DNA from 2 places in the Marinovum sp. E3 genome. Region 1 is predicted to be linked to the other one. Evidence: riboswitches for the same ligand, from Rfam matches in the RefSeq annotation. Region 1 holds a riboswitch; the other holds the start of a gene.
What was found. Region 1 has a riboswitch for cobalamin ahead of AC0J5K_RS18205 (ABC transporter substrate-binding protein). Riboswitches for the same ligand answer to the same signal wherever they lie in the genome.

Region 2: linked by a shared signal. The riboswitch ahead of AC0J5K_RS11090 (energy-coupling factor ABC transporter permease) and the one ahead of AC0J5K_RS18205 (ABC transporter substrate-binding protein) in region 1 are both predicted to bind cobalamin.

Annotation. Positions count from the first base shown of each region.
Region 1 is NZ_JBVTQV010000002.1:163,233-167,587, forward strand. Features, by position in the region: gene queC (7-cyano-7-deazaguanine synthase QueC) at 15-716, shown strand; gene queD (6-carboxytetrahydropterin synthase QueD) at 716-1,069, shown strand; gene queE (7-carboxy-7-deazaguanine synthase QueE) at 1,066-1,773, shown strand; gene queF (preQ(1) synthase) at 1,789-2,253, shown strand; cobalamin riboswitch at 2,436-2,650, shown strand; gene AC0J5K_RS18205 (ABC transporter substrate-binding protein) at 2,706-3,749, shown strand; gene AC0J5K_RS18210 (FecCD family ABC transporter permease) at 3,785-4,355, shown strand, end outside.
Region 2 is NZ_CM146908.1:2,263,576-2,267,930, reverse strand. Features, by position in the region: gene AC0J5K_RS11100 (dioxygenase family protein) at 1-763, shown strand, start outside; gene cobF (precorrin-6A synthase (deacetylating)) at 797-1,540, opposite strand; gene AC0J5K_RS11090 (energy-coupling factor ABC transporter permease) at 1,610-2,287, opposite strand; cobalamin riboswitch at 2,345-2,526, opposite strand; gene cobA (uroporphyrinogen-III C-methyltransferase) at 2,560-3,294, opposite strand; gene AC0J5K_RS11080 (cobyrinate a,c-diamide synthase) at 3,291-4,355, opposite strand, start outside.

The sequences.
Region 1 (4,355 bases):
AACAAGGGCCCAACATGAAAACTCTCGTCATCTGCTCGGGCGGACTCGATTCCGTGTCGCTCGCTCATATCACCGCCGATGAGCATCAACTCACCCGGCTGGTGTCCTTCGATTACGGCCAACGCCACCGCAAGGAGCTCGACTTCGCGGCCGCGGCGGCGCAGCGGCTCGGCGTTCCGCATCACCTGATGGACATGCGCGGGATCGGTGCCGCGCTCTCCGGATCGGCGCTGACCGACGACATCGATGTGCCTGACGGCCATTACGCCGAGGACACGATGCGCATCACCGTCGTGCCGAACCGCAACGCCATCATGCTGGCGATCGGTTTCGGAGTTGCCGCCGCCAACGGCGATGAGGCTGTTGCGACCGCCGTGCATGGCGGCGATCACTTCATATATCCCGATTGCCGCCCTGGTTTCGCCCGCGCCTTCGACGCCATGCAGCAGGCTGCGCTCGACGGCTATGCCGAGGTGCACCTCCACACGCCCTTCGTCGAACGCAGCAAGGCCGACATCGTGCGCGAGGGCGCCCGCCACGGCACGCCCTTCGCCGAGACCTGGTCGTGTTACAAGGGCGGCGCGCTGCATTGCGGCCGCTGCGGCACCTGCGTCGAGCGCCGCGAGGCGTTTCACATCGCCGGTGTTCCGGACCCTACCGCCTATGCCGATCCCGAGTATTGGGCGACGGCAATTGCCGAGCGGGAGGCCACCTGATGTTCCGCATCCGCAAGGAATTCCACTTCTCCGCCTCGCACCAGCTTTCGCATCTGCCGCCCGACCACCAATGCGCGCGGCTGCACGGGCACAACTATGTCGTCGTGGTGGAACTGGCCGCCGAAACGCTGAATGACGACGGTTTCGTGCGCGACTACCACGATCTGAAACCGCTCAAGAGCTATATCGACGATCAATTCGACCATCGCCATCTGAATGACATTTTCGATGTGCCCTCCACCGCCGAGCACATGGCCCGCCATTTTTACGACTGGTGTGCCGCGCGTTGGCCCGAGACCAGCGCCGTGATGATCAGCGAGACGCCGAAAACCTGGGCAGAGTACCGGCCATGACCCTGCGCATCGCCGAGATATTCGGGCCGACGATCCAGGGCGAGGGCGCATTGATCGGTGAGCCCACGGTTTTTATCCGCGCCGGTGGCTGCGACTACAGGTGCAGCTGGTGCGACAGCCTGCATGCCGTTGAAAGCCGGTATCGCCATACTTGGGCGCCGTTGAGCGACGTGGAAATCTGGGATGAGGTGCTGCGTCTTTCGAACGGTCAGCCGTTGACGGTCTCGATCAGCGGCGGCAATCCCGCGATCCAGGATTTCGCTCCGGTGATCGCGCGGGGACGTGCGGCGGGGTATCGCTTCGCCTGCGAGACACAAGGTTCCTTGGCCAGAGATTGGTTTGCGGAGCTCGACACGCTGGTTTTGTCGCCGAAACCCCCCTCGAGCGGCGAAACGGTGGACTGGGATGCCTTCGATGGCTGTGTCTCCGCCGGCAAGCCGGCGCGGCAGTCGGTGATGAAGATCGTCGTCTTCGACGAGACCGATTACCAATGGGCCAAAGCCGCCCATGCCCGCCACCCGGACCTGCCGCTCTACCTCCAGCCGGGCAACGCCGAGGTCGACCCCGACACGCCGGTCGATCTGCGGGCCCTGTCTGCCCGGCTGGAATGGCTGACCGACAGCGCGATGGCCGACGGCTGGTTCGCCCCCCGCATCCTGCCGCAGCTTCATGTCCTGATCTGGGGCAACAAGCGCGGCGTCTGACCTTAAGGAGCCCCCATGTCCGAAAATATCTACAGCGATCTCAAGCAGCTTGGCGGCGAAACCCGCATTCCCGCCAGCCCGGAAGAGGCTGAACTGGAGCGTGTGCCCAACCCACAGGCCGACCTGGCCTATAATGTGCGCTTCACAGCGCCGGAATTCACCTCGCTCTGCCCGATGACCGGACAGCCGGATTTTGCCCACCTGGTGATCGACTACGTACCCGGCGCCTGGCTGGTGGAATCGAAATCGCTGAAACTGTTCCTGACCTCCTTTCGAAATCATGGTGCGTTTCACGAGGATTGCACGATCTCTATCGCACGCCGCCTGGTCGATTTCCTCGAACCGCAATGGCTGCGGATCGGCGGCTACTGGTATCCGCGCGGCGGCATTCCGATCGACGTGTTCTGGCAGACCGCCCCGCGTCCCGAGGGCCTCTGGCTGCCCGATCAAGGCGTGCCGCCCTATCGCGGCCGGGGTTGAAAAGCAGAGCAAGCGTTTCGGGACTGCCAGGATAGCAGCCGCTACTCCCCGACAACTGTCAAATGGGGGAGTAGCACGCAAAAAGGCATTCAAAAACAGTGATCTAAAATGGCGCGCCTTTGCAGGCAGGTGATTGAATTCGCCACCGGAAGAATCTGGCTTGACAAACCAGGTTGTGAAGAAGAACTTCCGGCGCGAACGGTTCCCAATCGGGATGAAAAGGGAACCCGGTGCCAAGCCTTCTGGCTTGAACTCCGGGACTGCCCCCGCAACTGTAGGCGGCCGTTTCGACCCATGCGCCCGTCGGGCGATGCCACTGTGTCACAGAACAGGCACGGGAAGGCGGGTTGGAACGATGGCCGCGAGTCAGGAGACCTGCCGTTCCGGCCTGCGATGGAGCAGAGCCGAAATTTCAATGCGCACCGGACGGGGTGTCCGGAAAAGGAGCGTCAATGATCCAAATAGCTCGCGGCCGCGGTCGTATCCTCTGTGTGCTTGCAACTGCCATTCTCGCATCAACTGCCTTGCGGGTTCAGGCCCAGGCAACCACCTATCCTCTTGAAATCCGCAACTGCCAGAGGGACTTGATCCTGGATGCAGTTCCGGAGCGCGTGGTGGCGATCGGACAGGGCACAACCGAAATCTTGCTCTCGCTCGGCCTGGCCGACAAGATCGTCGGTAGCGCAATCTGGCTGGCGCCTTTGCCAGAGGAATTGGCCGAGCAGGGCCAAGCCTTGCCGCGGCTGGCGGATAAGTCGCCCAGTTTCGAAGCGGTGCTGGACACCCGCCCCGATTTCGTCGCGAGTCAGTGGATCAACGACATCGCTCCCGAACAGGCGCGGGTCGGCACCTTTTCCCAGTTCGGAGATTTCGGCATTGCCACCTATGTGTCGCCGGCCGAATGCGCCAAAAGCGATTTCAGCACCGGCAGCGGTGACGGAGCCCGGTCTCAAGCCTGGTCCATGGACCTACTATCCCGCGAGATTGCTGAGCTTGCCGGCATTTTCGATGTGTCGGACGCCGGTGCGGCTCTGATCGAACGCAACGCGGCGCGGATCGAAACCGCAAAGGCACATGTACGCGGGCTGCGAGCAGGCGACGTTTCGGTTCTCTTCTGGTTTTCCTCACCGCAGACCGAGGGAGAAGCCTATGTGGCCGGCCGTTACGGGGCCCCGGCTTGGATCTCGGATATCGTCGGGGTCCGCAATGTCATCACCTCGGAAGAAGAATGGCCGCTGGTGGGATGGGAAACAATTTCGGGCCTCGACCCGGATGTAATCGTGCTGGGAAAGATGGATCGGCGCCGTCTGCCGGCCGATGACGTCGCCGCCAAGCGCGCGTTCCTGCAAAGCGATCCTGTGGCCAGTCAGCTGAGCGCAGTGCGCAATGGCTGGTTGATTGAAATGGACGCTCAGTCGATGAACCCGACTCTGCGCGCGGTAGACGGGGTCGAAACGCTTGCCGCCGGCCTACGAGCCTTCGGCCAAGCACGGTGATCGCCGAGGCGCGCCCCGCGCCCAGGTCGCGCAGGATGGCCCTTGGGCCGTTTCTGCTGGTCTCGGCCGTGGCTCTGGTCCTTGCTACGGCGGGGGCCATTTTGCTGGGCGAGATTGCGGTAACGCCCCGAGACGTGACCCGGACACTGGCCAACCGTATTCTGGGCTTGGATCTGGAAGTCGATCCGATCCGGGAAGGCATCATCTGGCACTATCGTCTCAGCCGTGCCGCCGTTGCGATCTGTGTCGGCGCGGCTCTGGCGGTCTGTGGCACCGTTCTTCAGGCTCTATTGCGCAATCCGCTGGCCGAACCATATTTGCTTGGTATTTCGGCAGGGGCATCGACCGGCGCGGTCACGGTAATTGTTCTGGCGCTCGGCGCGGGGGCGCTGTCCGTCTCCGCAGGTGCCTTTGTGGGCGCGACGGTGGCCATTCTCTTCGTCGCAATCCTGGTGCGTGAAACCGGCGGCGGGACCGAGCGCATTATACTTGCGGGTATTGCAGGCTCGCAGCTCTTCAATGCGGTAACTTCCTTCATCGTCACGTCTTCGGCCAATGCCGAACAGACGCAAGGGATCCTGTTCTGGCTTTTGGGAAGCCTTGGCA
Region 2 (4,355 bases), on a different replicon from region 1:
GCATGCCTTTGCCAAGGAGGTGAACCTGACCCACGCGGAATGGCAGACCGGGATCGCCTTTCTCGAGCGCGCCGGCGAGATTTCGGATGCCGAGCGGCATGAGTTCGTGCTGCTTTCGGATGTGCTGGGCCTGTCGTCGCTGGTCGACATGCTGCATTCGACGGCCGAGGGCACCTCGTCGTCGGTGCTGGGGCCGTTCCATATCTCCGGCTCGCCACCGCTGCCGGTGGGCGGAGATCTGCGGGGCGAGACCGAGGCGCCGGTGCTGCTGGTCGAAGGCGTGGTGAAAGACCCCGAGGGCAATCCGATCCCCGGCGCCCGGCTCGACATCTGGCAGACCGCGCCGAACGGGCTTTATTCCAGCCAGGACCCGGAACAGGATACCTATGATTTCCATGGGCTTCAGACGGTGGGGGCCGACGGGCGGTACGCCTTCACCACGGTCAAGCCGGTGGAATATACCGTGCCTTCGGATGGGCCGGTGGGCGACATCCTGCGCGCCTGCGGCCGCCATCCCTGGCGGCCCTCGCACCTGCATTTCATTGCCGAGGCCGAGGGCTTCCGCCCGCTGGTGACCGAGGTCTTTCCCGAGGACGACCCCTATCTCGATCAGGATACGGTGTTCGGCGTGCGCGCGGATCTGGTGATGCGCTATCAGCCTATGCCGGCGGGCAGTTTCCCGGCGACGGGCTTCGACCTGTCCGGCAGGGTGCCCGGCGATTACCTGAAGGTGACCTTCGATCTCACATTGGTCGCGGCCTGAGGCCGGGCCGGCGCCGGCCGCGGCGGGACGGTCTCAGGCAGGGGACCGACGCAGCAGATAGGTGTCCATGATCCAGCCATGGCGGGCGCGGGCCTCGGCCCGGGTGGCGGTGATATCGGCGGCGGTGTCGGCCAGCGGCCCGGCGCGCAACAGCTGCGCCTCGCTGCCGAGGTAGGCGCCCCACCAGATATGCAGACCGGCGGGATCGAGGTCGCGGAAGCTGCAAGCGCCATCGAGCATCACCACCAGGGTTTCTTCGTCCTGCGGGAAGCCATGGGAGCGGAGCTGTCGCCCGGTGGTAACCCGGATCGGGCCATCGACGGTGTTGAGCGGGATCGCATGCGCGGCGGTGAGCGCCTGCACGGCGGTGATGCCCGGCACAACGCGCAGGCGCGGGCAGGGCGTCAGCCGCCGCGCGATCCTGAGCGTGCTGTCATAAAGCGCCGGATCGCCCCAGACCATCAGGGCCACCGGGCCCGGCGGCGTCTCGGGGCCGAGCGCCGCGATCCAGCGGCGGGCGATCTCGTCATGCCAGGCGCTGACGCGTGCGCCATAGGGCAGCGCCGGGTCGCGCTCGGGATAGGTGAAGGTGCGAATCTCGGCGTCGCTGCCCGCCGCCTCGAGGATGGCGTAGCGCAGCGCCGCCAGATCCTGTTTGTCATCGCCCTTGAGCGGCAGCAGGATGATCGCGGCCTCGCGCAGCGCCTGCATGCCTTCCAGCGTCACATGGGCGGGGCTGCCGGTGCCGATGCCGATCAGCCAGAGGTCCTTGATCATCGGAATGTCCTTTCACGCAGAAGTCCGGGGCGCGTGCGCGCCCCGGACCGGTTCAGCGGCCGTGCGGCGTTACGCCGAGCGGTAGAGCCGCGGTGCAAGCAGGCGCGCGACGCCGGTGTCGCGCAGCGCCTTGGCCCCGGCCAGCGCGGCCAGGTCGGCCAGCGGCTCGATCAGCAGCACCAGCATGTAGGCGGCGCCGAAGGTCCAGACCGACTGGAAGGTCGCGGCGGTGACGCCCTGGCCATAGAACGCCCAGAAGGCGACCCAGGTCACCACACCGCCCTGGTAGACGGCCGAGAGCTTGAGCATGTCCTTGTAGGCCAGATCGACATAGGCGGTGTCACGCGGGATGATCCGGCGCGCCAGCGCCGAGGCGGCAAAGAGCGGCACCAGCAGCGTGGTGACATTGACGAAATACATCGGCATGTCGGTGGGGGCAAAGAACAGCCCCTGGATCAGCAGCCCGATCGCCAGGCCCAGCGCCGCCGGCGCCGTGCCGAGCAACAGGAAGAGAGTCGAGCCGAGGATGAAATGCACTTCCGAGATGCCGACCGGGAAATTCGGAAGCACTTCGAAAAACAGCAGAGCGCCGATGGTGGCAAGCAGAGTCCGCAAGGCAAAGGCGCCGGAGTTGGTGCGCGACAGATCGTCCACGGTCTGCTTGGCGGTATAGGTCGCCGCCCCTGCGGCGGTGGTGTAGGCGAAGGTCATCTTGGCGCCGTCAACGACGCCGGGTTCGATATGCATGTCAGTTCCTTTCTCGTGATGCTGCCCCTCCGGCAGCGGAAATTGCCCGTGCGGGCGTGGAAAAGGGGGCACATGGCAGGTCTCCTGACTTGCGGGTCATCGCGCCTCGGCCCTTCCCGGCCTCGCGGCCAGTGGGACGTTCCTCGGCACTCTCCGCTTACAGTTGCGGGGGCAGTCCGGGAGTTGCACCCGGTTCCCTGTGGCCACTCGCGCGGCGCACCATGCTTTCCTTGTGGTCCGGGGCTGTCCCCGGCGTCTGTGATCTGTCTGCCTTACTCCTCTGCCAGTGGACCGAAAAAGATGAGCCCGGCCTTGTCGCCGGTTTCGCGGGCCAGCGCCTCGGCGAGGCTGGCGACGCTGTGCCGGGTCAGTTTCTGGTCGGGGCGGCTGACCGATTCCGCGAGCAGCGCCGGGGTGTCGGGCGGCAGGCCCTGGGCGATGAGCTTGGCGGCGAGGCCGGGAAAGGTGCGTTTGCCCATGAAGATCGCGGTCACCGCCGTGGGATCGGCCAGGGCGGCAAGGTTGGCGTCTTCCGGCAGGGTCCCGCTGATGTCATGGCCGGTGGCGAATTGCACCCGCCGCGCGGTGAGCCGGCGGGTCAGCGGTATGCCGGCGGCGGCGGCGGCGGCACAGGCCGAAGGCACGCCGGGGATGATCTCATAGCCGAGCCCGGCTGCCTTGAGCGCCGTGATCTCCTCTTCGAGCCGGCCGAAGATACCGCTGTCGCCGGATTTCAGCCGTACCACGCGTTGGCCGGTGCGGGCGTAATCCACCAGCAGCCGGCTGACGTGATCCTGTCGCGGCGAGGGCCGCCCGGCGCGTTTGCCGACGCCGACAAGATCGGCGCCGTCGCGGGCCAGCTCGAGGATCGGGCCGGAGGACAGATCGTCATACAACACCGCATCGGCGCGTCCCAGCCGATCCACCGCCTTGACGGTCAGCAGCTCGGGATCGCCGGGGCCGGAGCTGACGAAGCTGACGATGCCCTGGTGGGTGTCCTGCGTCATGCCGTCTCCTCGGCCGAGATGAGGTGAAAGAAGCTGCCCGAGACCCGGCCGCGCAGGGATCCGGTTTCCGGCACCGGCGTGCCGTCGGCATCGGTGACCGCCGCCAGCGGTGCGTCGGGCTGCTCGAGGATGGTGGAATAGTGGAATTCGTGGCCGCGCAGCGCGGTGCCGGCGGCATGGCCCGGCATCGGCGCCTTCAGCGTCGCGCGGCGATAACCCAGGTGGAACTTGCGCGTCTCGTAGCTGGTGACCAGCCCCAGCAGCCCGGCCATCCGGTGGGCTGTGCCCTGTTTGTCGATCAGCGCCGCGCCCAGCGCCATGTATCCGCCGCATTCGCCATGCACCGGCCGGCGCTCGGCGTGGCGGCGCAGCCCGGCGCGGAAGTTTTCGGCGGCGGCGAGCCGGCCGGCGTGCAGCTCGGGATAGCCGCCGGGCAACCAGACCACATCGGCCTGCGGATCGGGCGGTTCGTCGGCCAAAGGCGAGAACGGCAGGATCTCGGCCCCGGCGTCGTGCCAGCCCTGAAGCAGATGCGGATAAGTGAAGGAAAACGCCGCATCCCGGGCAATGGCGATGCGCTGGGCCGGCGGTGGCGGCAGGGCGGCGGCGCCCGGCACCGGCAGGCCGCGCGCGGCGGCGCGCAGCGCGGCCAGGTCGACATGGTCGCGCAGGAAGGCGGCATAGGTGGCGATGGCGGCCTCGAGGTCGGGATGTTCGACCGCCTGGATCAGTCCCAGGTGCCTCTCCGGCAAGGCAAGGTCGCCGCGCCGGGGCAGCACGCCCAGCACCGGCAGACCGGCCTGCTCCATCCCCAGCCGTGCCAGCCGTTCGTGCCGGGGCGAGGCGACCCGGTTGAGGATCACCCCGGCAAAGGGCAGCTCGGGCCTGTAGGTCCGAAAGCCCAGCGCCGTGGCGGCGGCGCTCTGCGCCTGACCGCTGACGTCGAGCACCAGCACCACCGGCCAGCCCATCGCCAGCGCCGTCTCGGCGCTGGAGCCGAAGCCTTGCTGGCCGCGGGTGGCGACGCCGTCGTAGAGCCCCATCGAGCCCTCGGCGACGCA